Regions from separate parts of the Stappia quadratibracata genome, predicted to be linked through region 1. Evidence: predicted binding sites of a transcription regulator. Region 1 holds the regulator's gene; the other holds the start of a gene.
What was found. The regulator HrcA, encoded in region 1, represses chaperone genes, less so after heat shock. The targets are predictions, from matches to a motif close to GTTAGCACTCNCNNNNNGNGAGTGCTAAC.
Positions count from the first base shown of each region.

Region 2: groES (co-chaperone GroES) is a predicted target of HrcA. The motif match lies at 8,329-8,357, and genes of this name have one in related genera.

Region 1 covers NZ_JACMIA010000003.1:80,386-95,412, forward strand. Annotated here, with positions in the region: gene hemW (radical SAM family heme chaperone HemW) at 1-917, opposite strand, end outside; gene rdgB (RdgB/HAM1 family non-canonical purine NTP pyrophosphatase) at 914-1,561, opposite strand; gene rph (ribonuclease PH) at 1,569-2,282, opposite strand; gene hrcA (heat-inducible transcriptional repressor HrcA) at 2,559-3,626, shown strand; gene moeB (molybdopterin-synthase adenylyltransferase MoeB) at 3,660-4,466, shown strand; gene H7H34_RS22575 (M48 family metallopeptidase) at 4,472-5,227, shown strand; gene H7H34_RS22580 (multidrug effflux MFS transporter) at 5,315-6,502, shown strand; gene H7H34_RS22585 (transglycosylase domain-containing protein) at 6,513-8,789, opposite strand; gene H7H34_RS22590 (DUF1330 domain-containing protein) at 9,068-9,370, shown strand; gene H7H34_RS22595 (GNAT family N-acetyltransferase) at 9,367-9,846, shown strand; gene olsB (l-ornithine N(alpha)-acyltransferase) at 9,878-10,747, opposite strand; gene H7H34_RS22605 (ATP-binding protein) at 11,052-13,379, opposite strand; gene H7H34_RS22610 (LLM class flavin-dependent oxidoreductase) at 13,489-14,487, opposite strand; gene H7H34_RS22615 (YifB family Mg chelatase-like AAA ATPase) at 14,565-15,027, opposite strand, start outside.
Region 2 covers NZ_JACMIA010000001.1:857,990-873,016, reverse strand. Annotated here, with positions in the region: gene H7H34_RS03960 (EAL domain-containing protein) at 1-561, opposite strand, end outside; gene H7H34_RS03955 (heavy-metal-associated domain-containing protein) at 805-1,002, shown strand; gene H7H34_RS03950 (ABC transporter ATP-binding protein) at 1,011-1,700, opposite strand; gene H7H34_RS03945 (ABC transporter permease) at 1,742-2,980, opposite strand; gene H7H34_RS03940 (efflux RND transporter periplasmic adaptor subunit) at 2,985-4,004, opposite strand; gene H7H34_RS03935 (sigma-54 dependent transcriptional regulator) at 4,307-5,770, shown strand; gene H7H34_RS03930 (hypothetical protein) at 5,898-6,476, shown strand; gene H7H34_RS03925 (TadE/TadG family type IV pilus assembly protein) at 6,513-8,141, opposite strand; gene groES (co-chaperone GroES) at 8,439-8,726, shown strand; gene groL (chaperonin GroEL) at 8,830-10,467, shown strand; gene H7H34_RS03910 (SlyX family protein) at 10,689-10,901, shown strand; gene hisG (ATP phosphoribosyltransferase) at 10,924-11,922, opposite strand; gene H7H34_RS03900 (ATP phosphoribosyltransferase regulatory subunit) at 11,934-13,061, opposite strand; gene hisS (histidine--tRNA ligase) at 13,058-14,665, opposite strand; gene H7H34_RS03890 (glycosyltransferase family 2 protein) at 14,938-15,027, shown strand, end outside.

The sequences.
Region 1 (15,027 bases):
ACCAGCCCCTCGCCGCGCGCCTCGACGGCGGCAAGCCAGGTCTCGGGATGGCGCTCGGTGGCGGTGGCGAACTTGCCGTTGCCGCCGGTCAGCCGGCCATGGGCGCCGGGACCGACGCCGACATAGTCGCCGTAGCGCCAGTAGACGAGATTGTGCCGGCATTCCGCGCCGGGTGCGGCATGGTTGGAGACCTCGTAGGCCGGCATGCCGTGGGCGGCGCAGATCTCCTGCGTCAGGTCGTAGAGATCGGCCGCGGTGTCGGGATCGGGCACCACCAGCTTGCCGGTGCGGTGCAGCTCGAAATAGGGCGTGCCCTGCTCGATGGTCAGCTGGTAGAGCGACAGGTGGTCGGCGGCAAGGCCGATCGCCTCCTCCAGCTCGGTGCGCCAGGCGGCAGCATCCTGGTCGGGCCGGGCGTAGATCAGGTCGAAGGAGATGCGCCCGAAGGTCGAACGGGCGATGCCGATCGCCTCGCGCGCCTGGGCCGCGTCATGCAGCCGGCCGAGACGCTTCAGGTCCGCATCCCTCAGGGACTGCACGCCGAGCGAGAGGCGGTTGACGCCGGCGGCGCGATAGCCGCGGAACCGCTCCGCCTCCACCGAGGAGGGGTTGGCTTCCATCGAGACCTCGACGGTGGGCGAGATTTCCCAGTGGCCGGCGATGGCGTCGAGCACGCGGCCGACCGTCGCGGGAAGCATCAATGACGGGGTGCCGCCGCCGAGGAAGATCGAGTCGACCCGCCGTCCGCGCGTGCGGGCGGCGAAATAGGCAAGCTCCCGTTCGAAGGCAGCGGCAAAGCGCGCCTGATCGACGCCGGCATGGCGGACATGGCTGTTGAAGTCGCAATACGGGCATTTGGCCTCGCAGAAAGGCCAATGCACATAGATGCCGAAACCGCCGTCCGCCTGAGCCATCATGCCTCCAGGCAGCGCGCCGAGAAGTCCGCGAAGGCGCGGGCACGGTGCGACAGCGCGGTGCCGTCCTGCCCGTGCTTTTCCTCCGCCGACATTTCGCCGAAGGTGCGGCTTTCGCCGTCCGGCTGGAACATCGGATCGTAGCCGAAGCCGCCGCTGCCGCGCGGCGGCCACACGGCGGTGCCCTCGACCTCGCCGCGGAACAGCGCGACCTCGCCGTCCGGCCAGGCAAGGCACAGCACGGCGACGAAGGACGAGCGGCGGCTCGCCGGATCGGTCGCGCCGGCGGCATGCAGCTTTTCCTCGATGGTCCGCATGGCCATCGCGAAATCCTTCTCCGGCCCCGCCCAGCGGGCCGAGTAGACCCCGGGATCGCCGTTCAGCGCGAAGACGCAGAAGCCGCTGTCGTCGGCAAGCGCCGGCAGGCCCGAGGCCTCGGCGGCCGCGCGGGCCTTCAGCTCGGCATTGGCCTCGAAGGTGGTGCCGGTCTCTTCCGGCTCCGGCAGGCCGAGCGAGCCGGCCGAGACGACCTCGTAGCCGTAGGGCGCCATCAGGTCGCCGAACTCGCGCAGCTTGCCCGGATTGTGGCTCGCCAGCACGATGCGGCCGGGCTCGAGCCGGCGCATGGGGGAGGTGGTGTCGGTCATGCGAGCCTCACGAGATCGCCATCTTCTGCAGGTCGACCAGCCGGCCGATGCCGGACTTGGCCAGCGCCAGCAGCTGCGCAAACTGCTCCTCGGAGAAGGGCTCGCCTTCCGCCGTGCCCTGGATCTCGACGATGCCGCCGGAACCGGTCATGACGAAATTGGCGTCGGTATCTGCGTCCGAGTCCTCGAGATAGTCGAGATCGAGCACCGCCTGGCCGCCATGGATGCCGCAGGAAATCGCGGCGATATGGTCCTTCAGCACCTTGCCGGCGACCATGTCGCGGGCGCGCATCCACTCGATGCAGTCGTGCAGGGCGACCCAGGCGCCGGTGATCGCGGCGGTGCGGGTGCCGCCATCGGCCTGGATGACGTCGCAATCGACGGAGATCTGGCGCTCGCCGAGCAGCGGCAGGTCGACGATGGCGCGCAGCGAGCGGCCGATCAGCCGCTGGATCTCCTGGGTACGGCCGGACTGCTTTCCCGCGGCGGCCTCGCGGCGCATGCGCTCGCCGGTGGCGCGCGGCAGCATGCCGTATTCTGCGGTGACCCAGCCGCGGCCCTGGCCGCGCAGCCAGGGCGGAATGCGCTCTTCCAGGCTCGCGGTGCACAGCACATGCGTGTCGCCGAACTTGACCAGGCACGACCCTTCTGCGTGCTTGGAAACGCTCCGTTCCAGCGTCACGGCGCGCAACTCGTCCGCTGCACGTTTGGATGGCCGCATGTCGATCCCCTTCAAGCCTGCCGCGCGGGGCATCGATGCCCCTTGCTCCTGTTTCGCGTCCCTCTTAATCCAATATGGGACCGGAATGAAATGCCTGTCTGCCGCTTGTCCCGTGCCGGCCCCCATGCGGGACCTTCGTTCTTGCGCCTTTGGCATGGGCAATCGCGGGCAGGGCGCACTATATTCGGTGGCGCGCCATGTGGCCGAACAGGCAGGGCCGCCGGGCAGGGGACATAAGGTGCCGAACGTGGATTTGCAGAACCGGGGAGCAGGAACGTGACGCTGGGTGTGCCGTCCGTGAGCCTTGGCGATCTCGACAAGCGGTCGCGGGAGATCTTCCGTGCCATCGTGGAATCCTATCTCGACACCGGCGAGCCGGTGGGTTCGCGCAATCTGTCGCGCCTGCCGGGCATCCAGCTGTCGCCGGCCTCGATCCGCAACATCATGTCGGACCTGGAGCATGCCGGGCTGCTCTATGCCCCGCATACCTCGGCCGGGCGCATGCCGACGGAAGGGGGCCTGCGCTTCTTCGTCGACGCGCTGCTGGAGGTGGGCGACCTGACGCGCGAGGAGCGCGACCAGATCGACATTCAGGTCAAGGCGGCGCGCAGCGAGCGCACCAGCGAGCAGCTTCTGACCGAGGCCAGCCAGATGCTGTCCGGCCTGTCGCGCGGGGCGGGCGTCGTCTTCACCCACAAGGCGGATGTGCGCCTGCGGCATGTCGAATTCGTCCGCATCGAGCCGCTGAAGGCGCTTGTGGTGCTGGTCGGCGACGACGGCTCGGTTGAGAACCGCATCGTCGACCTGCCGCCGGGCCTGCCGCAGACGGCGCTGATGGAGGCGTCGAACTATCTCACCAGCCTGATCCGCGGGCGGACGCTCGCCGAGGCGCGGCGTGAGCTGGAGACCCAGCGCGACCGCCACCAGAAGGAGCTGGACGAGCTGACCGCCAAGCTGGTGGAAGCCGGCATCGCCACCCGTTCCGGCGTGGTCGACGCGGCCGGCTCGCTGATCGTGCGCGGCCGCTCCAACCTCTTGTCGCACCTGGAGGCCGAGCAGGACCTGGAGCGCATCCGCCTGCTGTTCGACGACCTGGAGAACAAGCGCGACCTGATCCAGCTGCTGGCCGCGGCCGAGGGCGGCGACGGTGTGCGCATCTTCATCGGCTCGGAGAACAAGCTGTTCTCGCTGTCCGGCTCCTCCATCGTCGTCTCGCCCTTCCGCGACCAGGACGACCGGATCATCGGCGTGCTCGGCGTGATCGGCCCGACCCGGCTGAACTATGCCCGCATCATCCCGATGGTCGACTATACCGCCCGGCTGGTCGGCCGCCTGCTGCGCTGACCGTCTGCCTCCCCTGATGCTCCGGACCCCTTGATGACCATGCTTTCGCCCGCAGAATTGGAACGCTATGCCCGCCACATCGTGTTGCAGGATGTCGGCGGTCCCGGCCAGCAGAAGCTGAAGGCCGCGAAGGTGCTGGTGATCGGCGCCGGCGGGCTCGGCGCGCCGGTCTTGCAATATCTGGCGGCGGCCGGCGTCGGCACGCTCGGCGTCGTCGACGACGACACCGTGTCGCTGTCCAACCTGCAGCGCCAGGTGATCCACGACACCGACCATCTGGGCGAGCCGAAGGTGGCGAGCGCGGCCGAGGCGATCGCCCGGTTGAACCCGCATGTGAAGGTCGAGCCGCATGTGGCGCGGCTTGGCGCGATGAACGCGCTGGCGCTGATCTCGCGCTACGACCTCGTGGTCGACGGCTCCGACAATTTCGCCACCCGTTATCTGGTCTCCGATGCCTGCTTCTTCGCCGGCAAGCCGCTGGTCACCGGCGCGGTCGGACGGCTCGACGGGTCGCTGACGCTGCTGAAGCCGCACGAGACCGGCGAGGACGGCACGCCGAACCCGACCTATCGGTGTCTCTTCCCCGAGCGCCCGGCCGACGGGCTGCTGCCGACCTGTGCGCAGGCCGGCGTGCTCGGTGCGCTGACCGGCATCGTCGGCACGATGCAGGCGATGGAGGCGATCAAGGAGATCGTCGGCTTCGGCGAAGGCCTGCTCGGCCGGCTGTTGCTGGTCGATACCCGCTCCATGCGCTTCGAGACGATCCGCTATCGCTGGAGCGCCAAGAACCCGCTGAACGGCACCGTCCGCAAGCGCTTCGACGAGCTGGCCGGCGCGTGAACGGCTTGTTCCGCCTGCGCCGGCAGCCGGTCCTGCCCGAGGAGATCACCCTGGAGATCGACGGGCGGGAGCAGCGCATCGTGCTGCGCGGCAACCCGCAGGCGCGCCGCTATATCCTGCGCGTGCCCTCCGACGGCGGCGCCCCGGTGCTGACCGTGCCGAAGGGCGGGACCCTTGCCACCGCGCGCGAGTTCGCGCAGCGCCAGCGCGGCTGGCTGGCCGGGCGGCTGGGCGAGCGGCCCGAGGCGGTGCCTTTTGCGGAAGGCGGGGTGATCCCGCTGCGCGGGGCGGCGCACAGGATCATTGCCGCCGGCGGATTGCGTGGGCTGGTGCGCGCCGAGCCGGCCCCGGAGCTGGAAGAGGACAGCGAAGCCGCCGGCCGCCTGCTGGTGCCCGGCGCTGGCGAGCACATCGCCCGCAAGCTCACCGACTGGCTGAAGCGCGAGGCGCGGCGGGACCTGGAGCGCGCGGTCGCGCACCATGCGGCGGCGCTGGGCCGCACGCCCACGGCCCTCACCCTGCGCGACACGCGGAGCCGCTGGGGCTCCTGCACGGCGGACGGGCGGCTCTCCTTCTCCTGGCGGCTTGTGCTTGCGCCGCCGTCGATCCTCGATTACGTCGCTGCCCATGAGGTCGCTCATCTTGCCGAGATGAACCACGGCCCGCGCTTCTGGGCCCACTGCCGCCGTCTTGCCCCGCACACGGAGGAGGCGCGCGACTGGCTGAAGCGCGAGGGCGGCCGCCTGCATCTTTACGGCTGACCCGGCAGTCCTGCCCCGCCAGCCGCCCTCTCTCCCCGGCGCCCGCCCAAGCTCGCGGCCGCGCGCCGTCGCCAGAAGGCCGCTCGCATGCTCAAGCCGGACACCTGGGCGCTTACCATCCTGCTCGCCAGCCTGACGGCGCTCGGCCCGATCTCCACCGACATGTACCTGCCGGCGCTGCCCTCGATCCTGCGCGAGCTGGAAACCAACCACGCGGCGGTGCAGCTGACCCTGTCGGTGTTCCTCGTCGGCTTCGCCGCGGGGCAGGTGTTCTACGGCCCGCTCGCCGACCGCATCGGCCGCAAGCCGGTGCTGATCGCCGGCCTTGCCATCTACGCGGTGGCGAGCCTTGCCTGCACGCTGGCGCCGACCGTCGAGGTGCTGATCGTGGCGCGCTTCTGCCAGGCCTTCGGCGCGGCGGGACCGGTGGTGCTGGCGCGCGCCGTGGTGCGCGATCTCTACGAGGGGCCGCGCGCGGGCCAGGAACTCGCCCGCATGGGCTCGATCATGGGCCTTGCCCCGGCGATCGCGCCGTTCTTCGGCGGGTTGATCGCGGCGGCCGGCGGCTGGCGCTTCGTCTTCTTGGTCTCGGTCGCCTTCGCCGCCGCGGTGATCGTCGGCATCTGGCGCGGCCTGCCCGAGACGATCCGGGCGCGTGAGACCGCACCCTTCTCGATCCGCGCGATCCTGTCGGGCTTCGGCGGCCTGCTGCGCCACCGCGCCTATGCCGCCTATCTGGCGGTGGTGACGCTGACCTATTGCGGGCTGTTCGCCTTCATCTCCGGCTCGTCCTTCGTGCTGCAGGACATCTTCGCCCTCAGCCCTTCGGTCTACGGCATCGCCTTCGGCGTCTGCGCCGGCGCCTATGTGGTGGGAACGCTGATCGGCCAGCGGCTGGCGCCGAAAAAGGGCGCGGAAGTCACGATTCTGACGGGCTGCGTGCTGCTGGCGCTGGGCGGGGCGGCGATGATCGCCGCGGTTCTGGCCGCGCCCTCGGCCGTTTCCGTCATCGCGCCGATGATGCTCTACATGGTGGGGGTGGGCCTTGCCCTGCCGCAGGCGCAGGCCGCGGCCCTGATGCCCTTCCCGGACCGCGCCGGCAGCGCGTCGTCGCTGATGGGCATCTGCCAGATGGGCACGGCCGCGGCGGTGGGCATCGCCGTCGGCGCCACCCATGGCGGCACTGCCCTGCCGCTGGCGTTGATCATCGCCGCCAACGGCTTCGGCGCGGTTCTGGCGCTGCTGGTCAGCCGCCGCGCCCGCAGGGCCGGCTGAGCGGCTTCCCTCAGCCCCCGAAAATCCGGTTGAGCAGGTCGAGCGGTCCGCCGCCGCCGTCCGAATCGCGCATCGGCGGCAGCCGGCGCGCCGGATCGCCCTCGGCCGGAATGTCGCGCATCGGCATGTCGAGCGGCGCTGCGGCAGGTTCGGCGACCTGCACCGGCCGGTCGGACACGCCCGGAAGGCTGGCGACAGGCAGGCCCTGGTGGCCCGCCTGCATCACGTCCTTCCACACCTTCGCCGGCAGCGAACCGCCGGTGGCGCGCTTGGTCGGCGAATTGTCGTCGTTGCCGAGCCAGACGGCGGTGGTCAGCGTGCCGGTGTAGCCGATGAACCAGCCGTCGCGGAAATCCTGGCTGGTGCCGGTCTTGCCGCCGGCCGGGCGGCCCGGCAGATTGGCGATCTTGCCGGTGCCGGTCGTCAGCGTCTGCGCCATCATCATGTTCATGTCGGCCAGCGTCGCATGGTCGATGACCCGCCCCGCGCCGTCGCCGGTGCGCGCGTAGAGCACCTTGCCCTCCAGCGTGCGGATCTGGCGGATGACATGCGGCACCACCGCATAGCCGCCATTCGAAAACGGCGTGTAGCCGGCGGCGATCTCCAGCGGCGTCACCTCCGAGGTGCCGAGTGAGATCGACAGGTTGGAGGCGAGCGGCGAGGTGATGCCGAGCTTACGGGCGGTGCGGATGATGGCGCGCGGGCCGACTTCTTCCGCCAGCCGCGCGGCCACGGTGTTGAGCGACAGCGACAGCGCCTCGGTTAGCGTCACCGGCCCGCGATAGGTCTTGGTGTAGTTCTTCGGCGCCCACTTGCCGATCTTGACCGGCTCGTCGACCCGCACGGTTGCGGGCGTCAGCCCGCGCTCCAGCGCGGCGAGATAGACGAAGGGCTTGAAGGCGGAACCGGGCTGGCGCCGGGCGTTGACCGCGCGGTTGAACTGGCTTTGCGCATAGTCGCGTCCGCCGACCAGCGCCTTGACCGCGCCCGCCCCGTCCAGCGTGACGACGGCGCCCTGGCCGACGCCGAGCTTGGCGCCTTCCTCGGACAGGGCCCGGCGCAAGGCATCCTCGGCGATGATCTGCAGGCCGAGATCGATCGTCGTGTCGACGATGATGTCGTCCTCGATGGCGCCGACATAGCCCGGCAGCAGCTCCATCACCCAGTCGGCGATGTAGTTCTCGCTGGCCGAGGTGTGGTGGGTGACGACGCGCATCGGCGCGGCGATGGCATCGCGCGCCTCCGCGTCGGTGAGATAGCCCTCCTCGGCCATGGCCGCGAGCACGGTGGTGGCCCGCTCCTGGGCAAGGTCCGGATTGCGGGTCGGGGCATAGCGCGAGGGCGCCTTGAGCAGGCCGGCCAGCGTCGCCGCCTCCGACACGCTGATCAAACGCGCCGACTTGCCGAAATAGCGCCGGGCGGCCGCATCGACGCCATAGGCGCCGGCGCCGAAATAGACCCGGTTGAGATACATCTCCAGGATCTCGTCCTTGGAGTAGTTGGTCTCCAGCCAGAGCGCGAGGACCGCCTCCTGCACCTTGCGCCGCAAGGTGCGGTCGGGCTCCAGGAAGAGGTTCTTGGCCAGCTGCTGGGTCAGCGTCGAGCCGCCCTGCACCAGCCGGCCGGAGGTGATGTTGGTCAGCACCGCGCGGCCGAGGCCGAGCGGATCGAGGCCGAAATGCGAGTAGAAGCGCCGGTCCTCGATGGCGATCACCGCCTGCGGCAGATAGGGCGGCAGCTGTTCGAGCCGCACCGCTTCGCCGCCCGTGTCGCCGCGATTCGCCATCAACGTTCCGTCGGCGGCGACGATGCGCACATTGGGCGGGCGCTGCGGCACCTTCCATTCGGAGGTCGGCGGCAGATAGGCGGCGTAGTAGATGAGGACGCCGATGCCGGCGATGCCGCCCCAGATGCACAGGACGAAGCTCCAGTAGAGGCCCCGCCGCAACAGGCGCGAGATGCCGCCGCGCTGGCGCTTGGCGCGGGGCTTGCCGCGCCCGCCCTTGCGCCCGCCGCCCTTGCCGCCGCCGCTATTGCCGCCGCTGCCCCGGCTGGAGCTGGAACCCGAGTTGGGGCCGGCGCCGACGCTGTCCAGGGAACCGGGCTTGCGGGCCGTGCGCTTGCGGGCCGGCGCGGACGAAGAGGAGGAGGACGAGGAGGACGCGTGTCCGCCGGCCGCCGGCCGGTCGGCGCCGGTCAGCCGCATGTCCAGCGTCGCGCCGCTGGGCTCCATCTTCGGCTCGACGCGGGTGGGGCGCCGGCTTCCGGGTGACGATCCGCGAGCCATCGATTCGCTCTGTTCCTCCAAGATGCACAGGGGGCGTCGGCTATTGGTCGATCCGGTGCCGATCCTCCGGCACGTCTTGCGTGCCCGAGCTTCGCCTTGGAGCCTAAATGCGGCGATTTAAGGGGGTGTTAACTACCGCATGAGGGCACCCGGCCGCGCCCTGACGCGGCTTTACAGCTCTGCCCGCCGCGCGTTACGCCTTGATCCGAACACGGGGGGCGGGACAGGCGGCAGCGGGCCGCCGTAGCCCTACGGGCAGCTCCATGAAAGGTGCAGGCATGGCAAAGGCATATTGGGTGGCGCGGGTCGATGTGAGCGATCCGGACGCCTACAGGAAATATATCGAGGCGAATGCCGAGGCGTTTCGCGCCTATGGCGCCCGCTTCATCGTGCGCGGCGGCCGCTTCGAGTGCAAGGAAGGCGCCGCGCGCCAGCGCAACGTGGTGATCGAGTTCGACAGCTACGAAAAGGCGCTCGAGTGCTACGAGAGCGAAGCCTATGCCTATGCCAAGTCGCTGCGCGCCTCGCACGCGGTCTCGGACCTGGTGATCGTCGAGGGCTACGACGGCTCGCAGCCGTGAGCGCGCCGGCCGGGGCCTTCGTGGTGCGGGTTGCAGGACCCGAGGATGTCCCGGCCCTGCACGAGCTGTGGCTGGCGGAGGCGGACCGGCGCGACTGGTCCCCGGCCGCCTCGCCGGAAGGCTTGCTGCCCGAGCTCGACCTGCTGGCGGCGGAAAACCGGGTCTGGGGTGCCTTTCGCCGCGGCCGGCCCGTCGCCATGGCGGCGGCGGGCGAACTGGACGGGGCGATGTGGCTGTCGGTGATGGGCGTTGCCTCGGCCTGCCGCGGCGGGGGCCTGTCGCGCTCGCTGCTGGCCTCGCTGCTCGGGCATGGCGCCTGGGCCGGCTATTCCGCGCTCGTCGCCTTCGCGCGGCCCGAGCGCGGCGGCTTTCTCGATCATGTCGGCTTCCTGCGGCTGGACGCCGGCCAGCTCGATGCCGGCGCGCGAAACATCGCCGCCCGCTACGGCGTCGAGCCCTGGGCCCGGCGCCTTTGAGGAGTGCCGGGGCGCCCTGACCGAGGGCGCGTTACTGGCTGGCGTAGCGGCCGGCGTCGGCGCCGTAATGGTTGACGTAGCGGCTGTTGAGCGCTTCCACCGGCATGACGATCAGCACGTCGGTGGTGCCGAACTGGCGGTCGACCACGGCGCCGTCGCCGATATAGGCGCCGAGCCGCAGGTAGCCCTTGATCAGGGGGGGCAGCTCGCGCAGCGCCTGGCGCTCGTTGACCTCGGCCTTCGGCATGCGGTTCATTTCGACGTAGCGGTCGCCGACCGCGCGCACCCGCCAGGCTTCCGGCGTCCTGGCATTGTGGTGCAGGAAGGCGAGCTGCGAGGCGATGCGGTCCGGATCGGTGCCCTCGATGGAGGCGCAGCCGACCATCACGTCGATCCGGTGCATCAGCACATAGGCCCAGATGCCGTGCCACAGCAGCTCGACCGTGCGCTTGGTGCGGTAGGGCTTGAGCACGCAGGAGCGGCCGAGCTCCAGGAACTGCAGGCGCGGGTGGGCGTCGACCAGCGACTGGATGTCGAATTCGGCGGCGGTGTAGAAGCCGCCATGGCGCTCGGCGACGTCCTGGCGCAGCAGGCGGTAGGTGCCGACGATGCGCGGCACGCGGCGGCCGAGCTTGTTGCGCTCGGTCAGGTCGTGGTCGAGCACCAGGAGATGGTCGCAAATGTCGTCATAGGCATCGACATCGCGCCTGTTGGCCTGGGTCGCGGCATCGGCGATCGCCGACATCTCCTCGTAGAAGACGTGGTAGCGCAGCTCCTGGGCCTTGCGGATCTCCTTGGCGCTGCGCGCCAGGCGCACCTCCAGCGAGCCGATGCGGCCGAGGCTGGGAACGTTGCGGCCCGAGGGGCCGGCCTTCATCGCGGCAAGCCAGCTGGTGGCCATCGCCGGGGCGAACTTGCGCATCAGGCTGCGCGGCGACAGAACAGCGTTTCTTGACATGGCCCCGAGCCTTCCCTGCTTGCCTCCCGCGGACGCCGTCACGCAACGGTGCCGGTTCCGGGCAGGCCCGGCCGGCCATTCTCGTGTCGCTCCTGCCAGCCGAACCGGCCCTGCCAAAACTCTCAACCGGCAAACAATTCCGGCGCAAGCAGGCAGGCGAATCGGCCGCACATGACGGACGGCCACGTTTGCTGGCCGTGCCGTAGACCATACTTTCCCAACACTTGCGTGACAATTGGCGAAGTTTTCAGTGCCCGCCCGGGAGGGCCGTCTCCGCGGTGCGGCGAACGATACGCCGGCGAAGCAGGTCCGGGTCTAGCGGCTTGGACAGGACCGCATCGGCACCGGCGGCAAGCGCCGCCTTTTCCGCATCGGCGGTGACATCGGCGGTCACCACATAGACGGGCGCGCGCGGCCAGCCGCCGGCCGTCTCCATCTCGCGGAAGCGGCGGATTGCCGCAATGCCGTCGACCACCGGCATGTGTAGGTCCATCAGGAGCATGTCGCAGGACCCGTCGGCCGCCGCGGCAAGGGCCGCGGCTCCGTCGGCGGCCACCACCGGCTCGTGGCCGAGCTTGCGCAGCAGGGCCTCGCTGAGCATGCGGTTGATGTCGTTGTCGTCGGCTACGAGGATGCGCAAGGGACGCTGCGCGCAGGCGCTGTCGCAGCCCGCCCCCTCGCCATCCGCCCCGGTGAGGGAGCGCGGCTCGGGCCGGTCCCAGGGCGACAGGCCGGTGTCGCGGCCGAGCAGCGTGGCGCAAAGCTCCGTCAGCGAGGTGGCGCGCACGGGGCGGATCAGGTAGCCGCCGAAGCCCGCCTCGCGCAGGCGCGGCAGCCGGTCGCGCTCGCTCGGCGCCAGCAGCACGCCGGCGGGGGCGGCAAGTCCGGCGGCGCGGGCGCTGGCGAGCCAGGCGCCGGCATCGGTCACCGCCAGCGGGTCGAGCAGGACGAGATCGGCGGACAGAAGCGCATCGTCGTCGTCCTCCTTGCCCGGGGCAAGCAGCGTGGTCGCGGCACCTTGCGCGGCCAGCGAACGGGCGATTAGCGGCATCTCGATGCAGCTCGCCGACACAAGCGCGATGCGGGAGCCGGCCAAGGGCCGCGCGGCCGGAGCCGGCGCGGGCAGGGCCGGGGCGGCGCGAAGCGGCAGCTCGACGCGGAAGGTGGCGCCCTCGCCCGGCGCGGAACAGGCGATCACGTCGCCGCCCATCAGCCGGGCCAGCCGGCGCGAAATGGCGAGGCCGAGGCCGGCGCCGTCGAAGCGGCGGGCCGGGCCGTGGTCGACCTGCTCGAACTCCTCGAACAGCCGTTCGGCCTCTTCCGGGGCAAAGCCGATGCCGGTGTCGCGCACGGTGATGGCGAAGCGGCGCGAGGGACCTTCGGGGGTGTCTTCTCCGGTCTCGGCGATCGGCTCGATGCAGATCTCGACGCCGCCGGTCTCGGTGAATTTCAGCCCGTTGCCGGCCAGGTTGAACAGGATCTGGCGCAGGCGCGTCGGGTCGGCGACGAGACGCGCAGGCATGTCGGGCGCGATATAGCAGCCGATCTCCAGCCCCTTCGACTGGGCACGCGGCGACAGCAGCTCCACGACGCTTTCGGCAAGCGGGGCAAGGGCGATCTCCTCGGGCGCAAGGTCGAGGCGGCCGGCCTCGATGCGCGAGAGGTCGAGCACTTCGTTGATCAGGAGCAGCAGGATCTCGCCGGAGGCGCGCACCGCTTCCACATAGCTTGCCTGCTCGGCCGTCAGCCGCGTGTCGGCGAGCAGACCCGTCATGCCGAGAATGCCGTTGAGCGGGGTGCGGATCTCGTGGCTGACGGTGGCGAGGAACCGGCTCTTGGAGGCGTTTGCGGTCTCCGCCTGGTTGCGCGCGGCAAGCAGGGCGTCCTCGATGCGGCGGCGGTCGGTGACGTCGCGCAGGATGGTCTGGATCAAGGGTTCGCCGCTGGTGCCGTCGCGCACCGGCACGTCGCGCCGGGCGAACCAGCGCTCGCCGCCGGAAGTCTGCATCCGGATGTCGCGGCTGGCCTCGTCTTCGGCCGTGCTGCCGTTCGCCTCCGGCAGGGCGGGGGCCCAGCCCTCCGGGAACAGCCGTTCGGCGGCATCGTTGGCATAGACGATCTCGCCGCCGGCGCGCCAGCGGGTGACCACGTCGCCCAGCGTGTCGAGCACGTCGCGCAGCCGGCCGTCGCTTTCCTTCAGCCGCCAGGTCTCGTCGCGCAGCTGCTCGTTTTCGGCTCTGAGCAGGTTGCGCTCGGAGGCGAGCGCGGCGAGGCGGGCGCTCGCTTGCGCCATTGTCCGCATATGGGTGCCGCGCTGGGCCTGCAGCAGGCCGGCAAGGCCGATGGCGAGCCCGGCGATGGCGAGCGCGGCGCCGGAGGCGGCAAGGCGCATCTGCTCGGGCACCAGCCAGATGGTGAGCGCGGCGCCGGCGAGAAAGCTGGCGGAGGCGACGGCGATCGTCAGCAGCGAGGGGGCGGAAACGGCGGGCGTGCGCGGGGAAGCTTCGGCGCGCTCGGGCGCGTTCGGCCCGGTGTCGCTGTGCTCCGTTCCGTCATGGCGTTTCGGGGCGGCCACCTGCTCTCCTCGTAAATCGGCTGGCTCGTACAAGGCGCACGAACCCGCCGATCTTCGAGGGGAGAGATTGAGAAACCGTTGCGGCAAAAGGACCTTGGGTCAGCGGTCCCTAGGCGGCGGTCGCCAGGTCGTTGAGGATCCCGGCCGCCAGCTCGAAGGACCGGACCCGGGCTGCGTGGTCGTGGATCATGCCGGTGACGATCAGTTCGTCGGGCTGATAGCGCTCGAGGATCGCGGAAAGCCCCTTGCGGACCGTGTCCGGCGAGCCGGTCGCCGACACGCTGAGGGCCTGGTCGACCTGCGCAAGGACATGGGGCGGGATCTCGGCCGCGACGTCCTCGACCGGGGCCGGCAGCTTGCCCGGGCGCCCGGTACGCAGCCTTGCGAAGGAGAGCACCTGCGAAGAGCGCAGGTAGCGGGCTTCGGCATCCGTGTCGGCGACGAAGACGCCGGCGGCGACCATGACGTGCGGTTCGGCGAGCTGTTCGGACGGACGGAAGGTGCTGCGATAGACGGCCAGCGCCTCCTCCAGCATCGCCGGGGCGAAATGCGAGGCGAAGGCGTAAGGCAGGCCGAAGGCGGCCGCAAGCTGCGCGCCGTAAAGGCTCGATCCGAGGATCCAGACCGGCACATGGGTGCCCTCGCCGGGAATGGCGCGGACCGGTCCGCCCTCCGACGGGTCGCCGAGATAGGCGATGAGGTCGACGACGTCCTGCGGGAAGTTGTCCTCGCCCGCCATGTGCCGGCGCAGCGCCCGGGCTGTTGCGAGGTCCGTGCCCGGCGCGCGGCCGAGGCCTAAGTCGATGCGGCCGGGAAACAGCGTTGCCAGCGTGCCGAACTGCTCGGCGATGACCAGCGGCGAATGGTTGGGCAGCATGATGCCGCCCGCCCCGACGCGGATGGTCTTCGTCGCCGCTGCCACCTGGCCGATGACGACGGACGTGGCCGCGCTGGCGATGCCCGGCATGTTGTGGTGCTCGGCAAGCCAGTAGCGGTGATAGCCCGCCGCTTCCGCCTTGCGGGCCAGATCGATGGTGTTGGCGAGCGCGTCGGCCGACGTCTTGCCTTCCGGCACGGGGGCCAGATCGAGAAGGGAATAGTGTTGCATGAGGATCTCCGTTGGGTCCTCATTTAGGATGCGGCGGCCCGGCAGCCAAGGGCGAAGGGGGAGGCAGAAGGGGGCGCTCAGGCCGCCCGGCGCTCGAGACTGGCGCCCCGGTAGCTCAGCGCCTCGGCGAGATGCAGCCGCGAGACAGCGTCCGAGCCGTCGAGATCGGCCAGCGTGCGCGCCACTTTAAGCACCCGGTGATAGCCGCGCGCGGAGAGCTGCAGCGCATCGGCCGCCGATTGCAGCAGGTCGAGGCCGGCGGCATCGGGCGCGGCGACTTGCTCGATCAGCCGCGCGCCGGTGGCGGCATTGGTGCGGGCGGAGACGCCGAGCGCGGCGTAGCGCTCGCTCTGGCGCTGGCGGGCACGGGCGACCCGCTCGGCGACCGCGGCGGAGCTTTCGGCCTGGGCAGGGCGCAACAGGTCGGAGGCGGCGACGGCCGGCACCTCGATCCGAAGGTCCAGCCGGTCGAGCAGCGGGCCGGACAGGCGCGCCTGGTATTCGGACGCGCAGCGCTCGCCGCGCCGGCAGACATGGCCG
Region 2 (15,027 bases), on a different contig from region 1:
GCCATAGCCCTGTGCCATCTGGGCCTGGGGAGCATAGCCTGCGCCCTGCTGTGCCGGATGCGGCTGCTGGGGTGCCGAAGGCTGGCTGTAGCCGAGAGCGCGCGGCTCCTCATAGGCAGCGAAGCGCTCTTGCGGCGGGGGCGGCGCGATCTGGCGCGCATCCTGCTCGTCGATGCGGTCTTCCATGCCGGCCATGGCCTCGGCCATCTGCTTGATGAGACTGCCCAGCACCTCCACCTCGGCGAAGAGCGGGTCGATCTCCTCGCGGGTGCGGCGCGGCAGGTTGGTCTCCATGCCGGACAGCCGGCCCTCGATATTGCTGACGTCCTCGTCGACCTCGAGCACGCGCTCCTCGAGCGCGGCGACCTTCTCGGCGATGTCGCCGCGGTCGCGCTGGCGGGCGAAGACCAGATGCACGACGATCATGGTGCACAGCAGAGTCAGGCCGAGCGTCATCGCCTCGCCCACGGGGCGGGCGAACTGGAACATCATGATCGCAGCAACAGATGCCGCGATCACCCCCATGCAGAGGAAAATGAAGATGCTTGTCGCGCGTGCCATGCTCGTCCGGCCAAGTCCATGCTTCCGCCGAAGCCGAATCAAACCTACCTCGAATAGCTATTGAATACGACGATTCTTCCGAGTCTCCAGCCCCCAAGCCCCCAATGGAGGCGGGAAAGCGCCGTGACTGCCGCCACTTCCGCCGGCAAACCGCCTCTTGACCTTCCCCTTGCTGGAAGCCGCATTCTCTCTGCGAATGGCACTCACGCCCGCCATCGGCGGCAACCAGGAAAGAGAACGACCATGATCGAAGTGAAGATCGACGGCATGACCTGCAACGGCTGCGTCTCCTCGGTGAAGAAGGCGCTGACGGCCGCAGACCCTGCGTCCAGCGCCGAGATCGACCTTGCCAGCGGCACCGCGCGCATCGAGACGCAGTTGCCGCGCGAGAAGGTCGTGGAGACGATCGAGGCAGCCGGCTACGACGTCGTCGCCGGCTGACATCGCCGCTACGGATCGGCGAGCATACCGTCGACCAGATGCAGGCGGCGATCCATGCGCGCCGCCATGTCGAGATCATGGGTCACGGCGATCACCGTCTTGCGGTGATCGTCGACAAGGCCGCGCAGGATCTCGAACACCTGTTCAGACGACCGGCTGTCGAGGCTGCCGGTCGGTTCGTCGGCCAGGATCGCGGGCGGCTCGTTGGCGAGCGCCCGCGCCACCGCCACCCTTTGCCGCTGGCCACCCGACAGCTGGTCCGGGCGCTTGTCCAGGTGATCGCCGAGACCGAGATCGGCCAGCAGGCCGCGTGCCCGCTCGCGCATCTGGCGCGCGGGAAGCCGGCCAAGCTTGCGCATGGGGATCATCACGTTGTCGGTGACGGTGAATTCCGGCAGCAGAAAGTGGAACTGGAACACGAAGCCCAGCGTCGACAGGCGGATCGCCGCGCGCCGGCGCTCCGAAAGAAGATGCGTCGGCTCGCCCCCGATCAGGACCTCGCCCGTCGTCGGGAAATCGAGCAGCCCCAGGAGGTAGAGAAGCGACGACTTGCCGGACCCAGACGGGCCGGTGATCGCCACGAACTCGCCCTCCCCGATCGTCAGGTCGATGTCGCGGACCAGCGTCACCGGCACCGCCCCTGGAAGCACCCGCGTCAACTTGCGCGCCTCGATGAGCGGGGCGCTCGCGGGCACCATAGCAGCGCCCGCCGCCGGGTCGCGCCTTACCTCCCCCGCGCTCATGATGCCCCCCGGATGATCTCGACCGGATTGAGCTTTGCCGCGCGCCGCGCCGGCAGGTAGCCGGCGATGCCGGCCGAAAGCAGCGCGAACCCGCTTGCGATCAGATAGTGCAGCGGGCTGTAGGTCAGCGGCAGCGAGGTCATCTCGACATTCGTCCGCACCTCGAACGCGACCGAATCCAGCCCCAGCGTGATCAGATAGCCGAGCACGGAGCCGAGCAGCGAGCCGGCAGCGCCGATCACCAGCCCCTCGATCAGGAAGATGCGGCGGATGTCGCCCTGTCCGAAGCCGAGCGACTTCAGGATGGCGATGTCGCGGGCCTTTTCGTGGACGATGGTCGAGACGATCGTGAAGATACCGAAGCCGGCGACCAGCAGGATCGCCCCGACCACCGTGTACATGATGACGTTGCGCACCACGAGCACCTCCATCAGGCTCTCGTTCGCCTCCTGCCAGGAGGTAGCACGGTAGCCGGTCATGCGCTCGATGCGGGCGGCGACGGCGCGCGCCGCGTTGACGTCGTCCAGCTTTATCGCGATGCGGTTGACGACCTCGGGCCGGGCGAAGAGCACCTGCGCGGTCTTCAGCATCGCATAGGCGGTGGCATCGTCCGCCTGGGTGACGCCGGTGTGGTAGAGGCCGACGATCTTTAGCCGCCGCACCCCGCCGGAAGAGGTGGAGGCGGCAATCGTGTCGCCGAGCCCGGCACTGAGCTTTTCGGCCACCCCGTCGCCCACGACGATGCCGTTGAGATTGGCGGCAAGCTCCTCGAAGGAGCCCCCACGCATGTCCTCGCCGATGGTCGAGACCTTCAGATAGCTGGTCGGCTCTACCCCCGTCAGCGACACCGCGACGTCGCGCCCGCCGTAGCGCAGCACCGCCTGGCCGGCCAGCGTCATCGTCATCCGGCCCGGCAGCCAGCTGTCGAGCATCGCCCGCAGCCGCGCCGGATTGCGCAGCCCCCGGGTGTCGTCGTCGGGCCGCGCGCCGATCACGTTCACCGCGCCATAGAAGCGGGCGGCCGGCGGCGGGGCAGGATCGCGGGTCTCGTCGCTGACCTCCACATGCGGCATGGCGTCGACGAGCGTGGCGATGAAGTCTTCCTGCGAGCCCTGCATCAGGGCCGCCATGGCGATGGAAAAGCCGACGCCCAGCATCACGCCGAGCACCGAGACGACGCTCTGGCGCAGGCGCCCCCTCACATGGGTCAGGGCGATGGAGAGGATGAGCGGCACGGCCTCAATCTCCGCTTGCAGCGGCTGCCGGTGTTGCCGCCATGCCGGCGGCGAGCCCTTCCGCCCAGGGCGAGACGACGCGCTCGCCGGCGTCCAGTCCCTCCAGCACCTGCACGTCCTCGATGCCGCGAATGCCGACGGAGATCCGGCGCTCTGCCAGACGGCCGTCGTCCTCCAGCACCAGCACCCGCTCCCCGTCGAGGGCGGCCAGCGGGATCAGCATGGCGTTCTCGACCTCGCGCACGACGATGTTGACGTCGCTGGTCATGCCGATCATCAGCGGGGTCGCCTGCGGGAAGGCCAGATAGACCCGGTAGGTCTTCAGCACCGGATCGCCCTTGGGCGTGATCCGCTCGACCTCCGCCTCGAAACTGCTGTCGGGAAACGCATCGGCGCGCACCACCGCCTTCTGGCCGCGGCGCACCAGCGGAATGTCCTCCTCGTTGACGTCGGCAACGATCTGCAACGGGCGCTCCTGGCCGACCCAGAAGAGAACCGCTCCCGGTTCTGCGACCTCGCCGACCTCGCCGTCGCGGCGCAGCACCTGGCCGTCCATGGGCGCGCGCAGCTCATAGTCGCCGAGCCTTGCGGCCTGCGCGGCAACCAGGGCGACATTGCGGGAATGATCGTTCTCGGCCTTCTCGAAGGCCTGCTGCGAGACAACGCGCCGCTCCAGCAGCCCGGCGGCGCGCTCCAGCTCCTGTTCCGACAGACGGGCACGGGCCTCCAACTCGGCAAGCGTCGCGCGGGCGGCGGTGGAATCCAGCCGGCCGATCACCTGCCCCGCCTCCACGGTCTCGCCCTCGCAGCTGCACAACTCGACGATGCGCTCGCGCAGAACGCTGGTGACCTTGGCCCAGCGAACCGGCTCGACAACGCCCGTGGCATAGACCACGTCGGCCGCACGGCCCGTATGCGGCGTCACCACGGCGACCGGCACGGGCCTGTCGCGCCACCACATAAAGGCGCCCCAGGCGGCCGCGCCGGCCGCCAGGACAACAAGCAGGATCACAATACGTTTCATGCGGCTCGCCCTTGCCGGCCTCGTGCGGTCGGCGACCGCTTCGGGGCGACCCTAGCATCCGCACCGGGCACAACCTATCCGCAGAAATTCGTGGGTCAGACAGCCCAAGAACGCCTTTCCGACTGTGGATACCGGGCGGGTGGGCGCACCAGCTGTTTCACGGGCCCTGATCGGAAACATTTTGTTTACCATGTCCGATCAGAATCTGACGGCAAATCAAATCGATGCCGCCAGTCGGGCGGAAGCAAGAAGGGGGTCGCCAAAGCATGGAGTCCATGCATGGCGCTGCGGGGAAAATTCGGTTGGCCGTTCTCGACGGAGACGGAACGACCCGCGAGCTAGCCGGTTCGATCGCTCAAGCGATGGATCATCCCTGCGCGACGCCGGTCGCCTATCACAGTTTCGAGCCGTTTTACGCCGCGAGCACCCAGGTGCGCCCCGACGTGATGATCGTCGACCTGGAGACCCTCGGCCAGGATGGGCACCTGTCCCGGCTGGCAGCTGCGCAGCCGCAGGCTATGCTGATGGCCATCAGCCCCAGGGAATCCCTGAGCCGCAGCCTCGCGGCGATGGAGGCGGGCGCCCATGACGTGATCAGCCTGCCGATCGACCCTGTTGCGGTTGCCGAGCGCATCGACCGCTTCCTGATCCAGAACACCCGTTCCCCGCGCGGCGAAAGCCTGCGCCGGCAGTCCGCGCAAAATCCCGCCGAGCCCCGCGACCTCACCGCAACGCGCGAGCCCTTCCGTTTCGAGGGCTTTGTCGGCGGTTCGGCCCGCATGCGCGAGGTCTACGACCAGATCCGCCGCATCGCGCCATCCTCGGCACCGGTTTTCATCACCGGCGAATCCGGCAGCGGCAAGGAATTGGCGGCTGCCGCGATCCACGCCCGCTCCCCCCGTACCGGGGCCCCCTTCATCGCCATCAACTGCGCCGCCATTCCGGGCGAGTTGATGGAGAGCGAGATCTTCGGCCATGTGCGCGGCGCCTTCACCGGCGCTTCGGAAAGCCGGCCGGGCGCAGCTGAGGCTGCCGACGGAGGCACGCTGTTCCTCGACGAGATCGGCGAGATGGACCTCGCCCTGCAATCGAAGCTGCTGCGCTTCGTGCAGACCGGCACGGTGCAGCGTATCGGCGACACCCGCCCGCGGCCGGTCGACGTGCGGATCCTGTGCGCCACCAACCGCGATCCGCATGCGGAGATCGCCGCCGGGCGTTTCCGCGAGGATCTGTTCTACCGCCTGCATGTGCTGCCGATCCGCCTGCCGGCCCTGCGCGACCGCCGCGAGGACATCCTGCCGCTGGCCCAGGCCTTTCTGGCGCGCTATGCGCGCGAGGAAGGCCGTGCCTTTTCCGGCGTCGCCCCTTGCGCAGGCGAAAAGCTGCTGACCTATGACTGGCCGGGCAATGTGCGCCAGCTGGAGAACGCGGTCCGCCAGGCCGTGGTCCTGCACGAGGGAGACGCGCTGACGGCACAGATGCTGCCGGCCTTCCTGCTTGGTGAGGGCGGCCTGTCCCATCGTCACGAGCAGGTGCGCGGTGCCGCCGCTCCCTTCGCCGCCCGTCGCCGCGGCGGCGAGATCGAGCCCTTGTGGGCGCAGGAAAAGCGGATCATCGAGGACGCGCTCGACGCGTTCGACGGCAACATCGCCAAGGCGGCGGCGGCGCTGGAAATCAGCCCCTCGACAATCTACCGCAAGCGCCAGTCCTGGAGCGACCGGATCGAGGGCGGCGACACCGCCCTGTTCACCGGTTTTGCCGGATAATCTTGTTGTTTTCCGCGCCCCGTTCTATACGGTGCGCCGCAAAATACGCATTGCGGGGCTTCAAAAGGGCGGGGCTTGGATGATCAGGGGCAAGTCGGGTCGCTTCGGCAGGGATGTCGGGGAAGCAATGACAATGGGCAAGCGGGCGGGCGCGGCGCGGCCTGCTTCCCTTGCAAGGGCTGTGTCGCTCGCCGCAGGTCTTGCGCTGCTTCCCGCAGCCAGCCTTGCCCAGCAGGCCTCCCCTTCGCTCCCGCAAGGTCTCGCCAGCGCCTATGAGGCGCTGGATGCCGCCTGGCAGCAGGCACCGCTGACCTTCGCCGCCCTCACCTTCACAGACGGCCCTGCGAGCGGCTACGGACGCTACACGCCGCGAGCGGACGCGGTGTTTGCCGCCGGCGACACGCTCACCGTCTATGCCGAGCCGGTCGGCTTCGGCTACGAACAGACGGCGGAAGGGTACGGGGTCCGGCTGACTGCCGGGTTCGAGCTGCTGAACACGTCCGGCCAGGTGCTGGCCGAGCAGACGGGCTTTGCAGACCTGCGCGCCGACAGCCGCAATCGCCTGCGCGAATTCCACGCAACGCTCAGCTTCGCCTTCGAGGGCCTGAGGCCCGGCGAGTATCGGCTGGTGACCAAGCTCACCGACACGGTGAGCGGCAAGACGGCCTCGGGCGAGCTTCCCTTCACCATCCGCGCGACGGAGTGACACTCGCCGGCTGATGGTTGCTGAAAGGGCCTGGCCCTACATCTGCAGCCGCAGCTTGGTGATCTCCTCGGCGATCCGCTCGAACGCCTCCACCAGTGCGCTGTTGGACTTCGCGTCGAACGCCATGGCCGGCGTCGTCGCGCAGTTCTTCATCATGTTGATGGTGCTGCTGCTCGAGATCTGGAAGGCCACCGTGTAGACCTGCACGCCGCCCTTCTTGGCGTTGGCGCAGGTCTGCAGCAGCCGGTCGTCCATCTTGTCCTGGATTGCCCAGTAACTGTCGACGCCACGGCCCAGGCGCTCCTCGGTACCGTAGCCATAGGCGTTGATGCGCGTCTTGTTGAACGAGTTCTGCCCCTGGTAGGTGTTCTCGCCATCGGTCATGACGATCATCACCCGCACGTGCTCTTCTTCCTCGTCCTTCTTCGGCTCGCGCCCCTTGGTGAACGGCTCGGAGGGCGACAGGACCCGCCACCCCCAGACCGCACCCTGGTGAATGTTGGTGTGGCCGTCTGCCTTCATCGTCTGGATGTCGCGCAGCACCTGCGACTTGTCGTTGGTCAGGTCGGTGATCGGCTGGGTCTTGCACCAGTAGTTCGGCCCGTTGACGGTCGTGTTGCCGAGCGCCCGCGGCTGGTCCTTGTACTTGCACAGGCGCTTCTGGGCATATTCCCAGCGATCCATTCCCGAAGAGCCGTAAGCCTTTTTCGCCGTCTGCGTGCAGGCGCCGCGGTCATCGTCCAGATAGTTGTTGTAGTAGCTGTCGCCCCACTTCTTGTTGGCGTTCGACGGCTCGTCAGGGGCGAATTGCGGCACGAAGAGCGTTGCCGGATTGGAGCTCGACGGCGGCGTGTCGTCGACATCGTACGGCATCGGCCGCGCCTCGACGCATCCCATCCAGTCCGTGTGCTTCAGCTGCTTGAACAGGGTGAAACGGCTCGGCTTGCCGTTGGTCAAAAGCTTGCTGTCGAACTCCGCCGGATCCGGCGTGCCGTTCGAGCGGGTCTCGAAATTCTTCCAGTGGATCGGCGAGGCGCCTTCCTGATCCATCCAGGAGGCCGTCGCCTTGTCGGCGCCGACATTGACGAAGGAGGTGAACGGCACGAGGCCGATCTGCACCCGGTCCTTCTTGTCGCCGTCCTCGTTGATCTTGAACAGCGTCTCGGTGAGATCCTTCGCGGCCTTCTTCAGGGTCGACATGCGGCTGCCGGCCATCGAGCCGGAATTGTCGAGCACCATCACCACGTCGAAGGTCGCCTTGCCGACCACCGTCTGCGACATGACGAGCACGTCGATCCGCGGCTTGTTCATCAGGCTGCCGAGCATGGTCTTGACCGGCTTTCCGGCGGTCACCGTCACCGTCCCCTTGACCACCGAGACCTTCAGCTCGACATCGTCGATGTCGCCAGGGTAGATCGCCCTGAAATACTCCTCGGCATTGGTCTTCACCTTGGCCTCGGACAGGCCCTGGCTGCCGTAGTTGGCCGCCAGCGCGGTCGCATCGACCGCCGCCTGCAGGTCCACCTTGACGTTGTAGGCGCGCGTGTAGTCGATCGCAGCGCCCGTCACCATCAGGCACACGCCGGTACACACGGCGAGTGGCACCACGATGCTGCCGCGGCGGTCGGATACGAAACGTCGTGCAAGCTGATGGATCTTGATCATGGTCGCACCCTAGCGGCGAGCCATTGCCAAAATCTTTTCGAAGATCGTTAACGCAGCAGAAACCTTAACTTTCTACCGGGCCGGCCAGACCCGCCCCACCATTCCTCAGGGCGACCGCCGCCACGTGAAAAAAGCGCTTTGGCAGACCATTGACAGGTGGGGGAGAGGCGCCTACATCAAGCTCGCTGTTAGCACTCTCATTCACAGAGTGCCAACGTGGTCGGCGACCGGGCGACCCCGACGGAGGGGCGCAGGCGCGACAAGTACCACGCTGGCCCCAAAAGGAAAGAGCACGACATGAAGTTCCGTCCTCTGCATGATCGCGTCGTCGTTCGCCGCGTCGACTCCGAAGCGAAGACCGCCGGTGGCATCATCATCCCGGACACCGCCAAGGAAAAGCCGCAGGAAGGCGAAGTCGTCGCCGTCGGCCCAGGTGGCCGCAAGGACAATGGCGATCTGATCGCCCTGGACGTCAAGGCTGGCGATCGCGTGCTGTTCGGCAAGTGGTCGGGCACCGAAGTCAAGATCGACGGCGAAGACCTTCTGATCATGAAGGAAAGCGACATCATGGGCGTGGTCGGCTAAGCCGCACCGCGCTTTTCCTGTCCTTTTCGCGGTCGCCAGCCGCAGGCCTCTTCAGGCCGCAGGCGCGATACCGCGATGACCCAAACCACATGGAGACCTGAAAATGGCTGCCAAAGACGTCAAGTTCTCTTCCGACGCCCGCGACCGCATGCTGCGCGGCGTGGACATCCTCGCCAACGCCGTCAAGGTGACGCTCGGCCCGAAGGGCCGCAACGTTGTCATCGACAAGGCCTTCGGCGCCCCGCGCATCACCAAGGACGGCGTCTCCGTCGCCAAGGAAATCGAGCTTGAGGACAAGTTCGAGAACATGGGCGCGCAGATGGTCCGCGAAGTCGCGTCGAAGACCAACGACATCGCCGGCGACGGCACGACCACCGCGACCGTCCTGGCCCAGGCCATCGTCCGTGAGGGCGTCAAGGCCGTTGCCGCCGGCATGAACCCGATGGACCTGAAGCGCGGCGTCGACCTGGCTGCCCAGACCGCCGTCAAGGACCTCGAGGCCCGCTCCAAGAAGATCTCCACCTCCGCCGAAGTGGCGCAGGTCGGCACGATCTCGGCCAACGGCGACACCCAGATCGGTGAGGACATCGCCAGCGCGATGCAGCGCGTCGGCAACGAGGGCGTGATCACCGTCGAGGAAGCCAAGTCGCTCGAGACCGAGCTCGAGGTCGTCGAGGGCATGCAGTTCGACCGCGGCTACCTGTCGCCCTACTTCGTGACCAACGCCGAGAAGATGGTCGCCGAGCTGGAGAAGCCGTACATCCTGCTGCACGAGAAGAAGCTCTCGAACCTGCAGGCCATGCTGCCGATCCTCGAGGCCGTCGTCCAGTCCAGCCGTCCGCTGCTGATCATCGCCGAGGACGTCGAGGGCGAGGCTCTCGCCACGCTCGTGGTCAACAAGCTGCGTGGTGGCCTGAAGATCGCCGCCGTCAAGGCTCCGGGCTTCGGTGACCGCCGCAAGGCCATGCTCGAGGACATCGCCGTCCTGACCGGCGGCACGGTGATCTCCGAGGATCTCGGCATCAAGCTCGAGAACGTCACGCTCGACATGCTCGGCACCGCCGAGAAGGTCTCCATCACCAAGGAGAACACCACCATCGTCGACGGCGCTGGCGACAAGGCCGACATCGAGGGCCGCGTTGCGCAGATCAAGGCGCAGATCGAGGAGACCACCTCCGACTACGACCGCGAGAAGCTGCAGGAGCGTCTTGCCAAGCTCGCCGGCGGCGTCGCCGTGATCCGCGTCGGCGGTGCGACCGAGGTCGAGGTGAAGGAAAAGAAGGACCGCGTCGACGACGCCCTCAACGCGACCCGCGCGGCCGTCGAGGAAGGCATCGTCCCGGGTGGCGGTGTTGCCCTGCTGCGTGCCAAGAAGGCCGTCGAGGCGCTGACCTCCGACAATCCGGACATCATGGCCGGCATCAAGATCGTCCTGCGCGCTCTTGAGGCTCCGATCCGCCAGATCGCCACGAACGCTGGCGTCGAAGGTTCGATCGTGGTCGGCAAGATCCTGGAGAACAACGACGAGACGTTCGGCTTCAACGCCCAGACGGAGAAGTACGTCAACATGGTGGAGACCGGCATCATCGACCCGACCAAGGTCGTGCGCACGGCCCTCCAGGACGCGGCTTCGATCGCCGGCCTGCTGATCACCACCGAGGCGATGGTCGCCGAGCTTCCGAAGAAGGACGCTCCGGCTCCGGCCATGCCGGGTGGCGGCATGGGCGGCATGGACTTCTAAGAAGTCCTGTCCCCGAAAAGATACGGATGGGCGGCCCTCGGGCCGCCCATTTGCGTTTGAAGGTAGTGTCGCCCTGGGCCGCGCGACGGAGCGGGTTGGCGGCGTTGTCTCGCCCCTCCCCTGCGCATGGACAGGCGCGCGCGCAAGGAGTATGGCGGGGCCGGAGAGCCGCTCGCAAAGGCCGGCCCCCAAAACCCGCAGAAGATCTGAGGAAGAGTGCAATGGACCGCGAAACGCTAGCCCGTATCGAGCGGCTGGAAGAGCAGCTCGCCTTCCAGACGCGCACCGTCGAGGAGCTGAACGAGGTGGTGACCCGCCAGGCCGACCAGATCGACGCGTTGAACCGCCGCCTGACGGCCGTGGTCGAGCATGTCGAGGAGCTGGAGGACGCGGCCGCCGGCAATGTGCCGGTGACCAAGCCGCCGCACTACTGAGCCGCGGGCGGGCCGCGCCGGCTCACGCGCCGACGCGGGCCGCCAGAGGGTCGTAGAGCGGATTGTGGGTGCCGAACACGTAGTCGAGCGTCGTGACGCTGACATGCGGCGCGCCGTGGTCGCGCAGCAACGTCGCGCAGTCGGCGGCGCGATCCGCCGGGCAGTGCAGCAGCAGGGGCTGGCCGACCTGCGTGCCGAAGGGCGCGACCGCGCCGAACTGCTCGGCCGCCGTGCGGGCGGTCAGTTCCGGCGCCTGCACCAGCGCGCGGATCTCGCGATGCGACCGGGCCCGCTCCTCGGCCGCGATCCGGTCGAGGATGACCCGCGCGGCGGCGAGCTGCGCCGGCGTCCACTCGGCCTTCAGCGAGGCGACGAGATGCGCCTGGCTCTTCAGGATGACGCCGTCGTCCAGCACCTTGAGATTGTTGGCGGCAAGCGTCGAGCCGGTGGTGGTGATGTCGACGACCAGCTCCGCCGTGCCGGCGGCCGGTGCGCCCTCGGTCGCGCCCGCGCTTTCCACGATCCGGTAATCGGACAGGCCGTGCTGCGCGAAGAAGGCCCGTGTCAGCGCCACATACTTGGTGGCAACGCGCAGCCGCCCGCCATTGCGCGCGCGGAAATGCGAGGCGACATCGACAAGATCGGCCATGGTCGACACGTCGATCCAGGCATCGGGCGCAGCCACGACCACATCGGCGAAGCCGAAGCCGAGCGGCGTCACCACATGCACCAGCTCCTCGGGCTGCGAGATCGTCTCGTGCACGAGATCGAGGCCGGTGACGCCCAGATGCGCCTGCCCGGTGCTGAGCTCGCGGGCGATCTCGGAGGCCGACAGGAAGGCGATCTCGACCTCGGAGGCGGCAAAGCGGCCGAGCCGGCCGCGATAGTTGCGCGCCCCGCCCGGACGGCCGACCGGCAGGCCGGCGCGAGCAAAGAAGTCGTGGGTGTTGTCCTGCAGCCGTCCCTTGGAGGGCACCGCGATGATCAGCGGCTGGGCAGCGGTTTCCGGCGAATGGGTCATGACAATGCGCCTCAGATCCGGTCGAGCCAGATGGAAAAGCCGGTCGCCGGGATGTGGGTCTCGGCGCCGAGCAGGGCGAGCAGGCGGTCGTAGCGGCCGCCGCCGACGATCTGGCCAGCGTCCTTGCGCGAGGCCGAATGGATCTCGAAGACGAAGCCCGTGTAGTAGTCGAGCCGACGGCCGAAATCGGCGGAGAACTCGAGGTTCGCCACATCGACGCCGGCCGTCTCGAGCGCATCCAGCCGGGCCGTGAAGCCGGCAAGTGCCGGGGCCAGATCCAGCCCCGAGCGGGCTGCGAAGCCTTCCAGCGCCGTCACCGCCTCGCGCGGACGCCCGCGGATCGACAGGAACGCGGAGAGCAGCTCGGCTGCCCGGTCGGTGCCGCTGTCATGAGTGGCGAGCGCCGCCTGTTCCAGCAGCCGGCCGGCAATGTCGGCGGCACTGCGGCCGGCGACCGGGCGCAGGCCTGAAAGCCGCAGCAGCTCGGCAACGGCCTCCTGCGCCGTCGCAGGATCGACACCATCGAGCGCGCGCATCAGGGCGGGCGCCGGCATGGCGCCATCCGGCACGCCGCCCGTCATGGCGGCGATGGCCGCGTCCAGCCGGTCGCGCTCGCCGAACAGCTCACCGAGACGGCGATGCCACACGGGCGCAAGGCCCAGCCCGTCGAGCACAGCGCGGAACAGCGCCTCGTCGCCGATCTGGATCGTCGCATCATTGACGCCGAGCGTTACAAGGCTCTCCAGCGCCAGCGCCAGCACATGCGCATCGGCCTCGGCCTCGTCCGGCCGGCCGAAGCACTCGACGCCGGCCTGCATGAACTCGCCCGCGCCCTCACGGCGCTGGCGGAACACCGGGCCGCAATAGGAGTAGCGCGCCGGGGTGGTCGCGCCGGGGCCGTCGAGATGGGCACGGCAGACCGGGATCGTGTAGTCCGGACGCAGGCACAGCTCCTCGCCGGCCGCATCCGAGGTCAGGTACATGCGGCCGCGGATGTCTTCGCCGATCAGGTCGAGAAACAGACTGGTCGGCTGCAGGATCGCCGGCTCAACAGCGGGAAAGCCGGCGGTCTCGAACAGGGCGGTCAGGGCCGCGTAGCGCGCGGCCTGCGGCCCGGTGGGGCTCTTGGCGGGGCTCACTGGGCCGCCCCCGCGTCGCCATTCTGCCGGGCGCGGTCCTCGGCCTGCTCGGCCAGCATCCGCCGCACGGTGGCGACGATGTCGGCCTCGGGGATGCTGACCTGCGCCGGGCGGCTTTCGCGCCAGGTCACATTGTCCTCGATCTCGCCAGCAAGGCGGGCGCCCTCGATCAGGTCCTTGATCTGGACAGTGCCTTCGGCGCGCTCGTCGCCGCCCTGGATGATCGCAAGCGGGCAGCCGCGGCGGTCGGCATATTTCAGCTGGTTGCCGAACTTCTTCCAGTTGCCCTGGTACATCTCGGCGCGGATGCCGGCGGCGCGCAGGTCCTGCGTCATCTTCTGGTAGCGGGCAAGGCTTGCCGTATCGCCGTCCATCACCGTGACCAGCACGGGAGCCACGACCTCGTCGGCCTGAAGCTTCTTGAGGTTCTTCAGCGCCGTCATCAGGCGCGAGACGCCGATGGAAAAGCCGGTCGCCGGCACGTCGCGACCGGTGAAGCGTTTGATGAGCCCGTCATAGCGCCCGCCGCCGCCGACGGAGCCGAACTGCACGACCTCGCCCTTCTCGTTGGTGACGTCGAACAGCAGCTCGGCCTCGTAGACCGGGCCGGTATAGTATTCGAGACCGCGAACGACGGAGGTATCAACCAAAATGCGTTTGGTGCCATAGCCAGCCGCCGAGACAAGCCGGCTGATTGCGAGCAGTTCCTCTGCTCCTTCCCGTTCAATGTCGTTGGTCGCCTCGGCGACCAGCCTTTCGCAAGTAGCGACATTGTCAGAGAAGTTGCCCGTGTCCTCGTTCAGGATCATGTCATCAAAGGGGAGTTCGGACCCCTCCGCCTTGGGCACAGCAACCCTGAAGCCCATGATTACGGGCAACAGTCGGTCGATCTGCTCGTTGCTTAGCCCGGCGCCCTTGGTGAAGTCGCCGCTCTCGTCCTTGCGGCCCTCGCCCAGCAGCAGGCGCACGCCCTCGATGCCGAACTTGTCGAGCTTGTCGATGGCGCGCAGCACGGTCAGCCGGCGCTCGGCATTCTCCTCGCCGCCGAGGCCGATAGCCTCCATCACGCCGTCGAGCACCTTGCGGTTGTTGACGCGGATGACATAGGAGCCGCGCGGAATGCCGAGGGCCTCCATCGTGTCGGCCATCATCATGCACATCTCGGCATCCGCCTGGACGCCCGGCGCGCCGACGCTGTCGGCATCGAACTGCATGAACTGGCGGAAGCGGCCCGGTCCCGGCTTCTCGTTGCGGAACACCCAGCCGGCGCGGTAGCTGCGGAACGGAAGCTGGATCTCGTTGATGTTCTCCGCCACATGGCGGGCGAGCGGCGCGGTGAGATCGTAGCGCAGGCTCATCCACTGCTCGTCGTCGTCCTGCACCGAAAAGACACCGGCATTCGGCCGGTCGGTGTCGGGCAGGAACTTGCCGAGGCAATCGGTATATTCGAAGGCCGGCGTCTCGACCGGATCGAAGCCGTAGCGCTCGTAGACCTCGCGGATCTTCGCCAGCATCGCCTCTGTGGCGCGGATGTCGGCGGCCGAGCGGTCGACGAAGCCCCGCGGCAGGCGGGCCTTCAGCTTGGACGGTTTGTTCTTGGCCATCGGCGTATCGGAATCCATCGCGGGCGCGCATCCTTTTTTGCTCATGGCTCAAAAGACGCGCGCGTTCTTGCAGTTGCCGGTTTCCTAGACGAAACGGCCCGCGCGGGCAAGGACGCCGGGGAGAGGTGCCGCCGGGGCGCGCGGGACGCTGCGGCGGATCGGCGCTTGCAATCGGGGGCGTTCCGACTATGGTCCCGCGCGGTTCCGCCTTGCAGGCCATCGGGTCGCGGGCGGTCAAGACAGACCGGATCCCCTTGATGTTCGGAGTTCCCATGCCGGGCGACGGCATTCAGCACACGGGCGAGGCCGACGCTACGGCGCCGCTAGCCGCAGCACGGCTTTCGGTCGTGCTGCCGACCTAC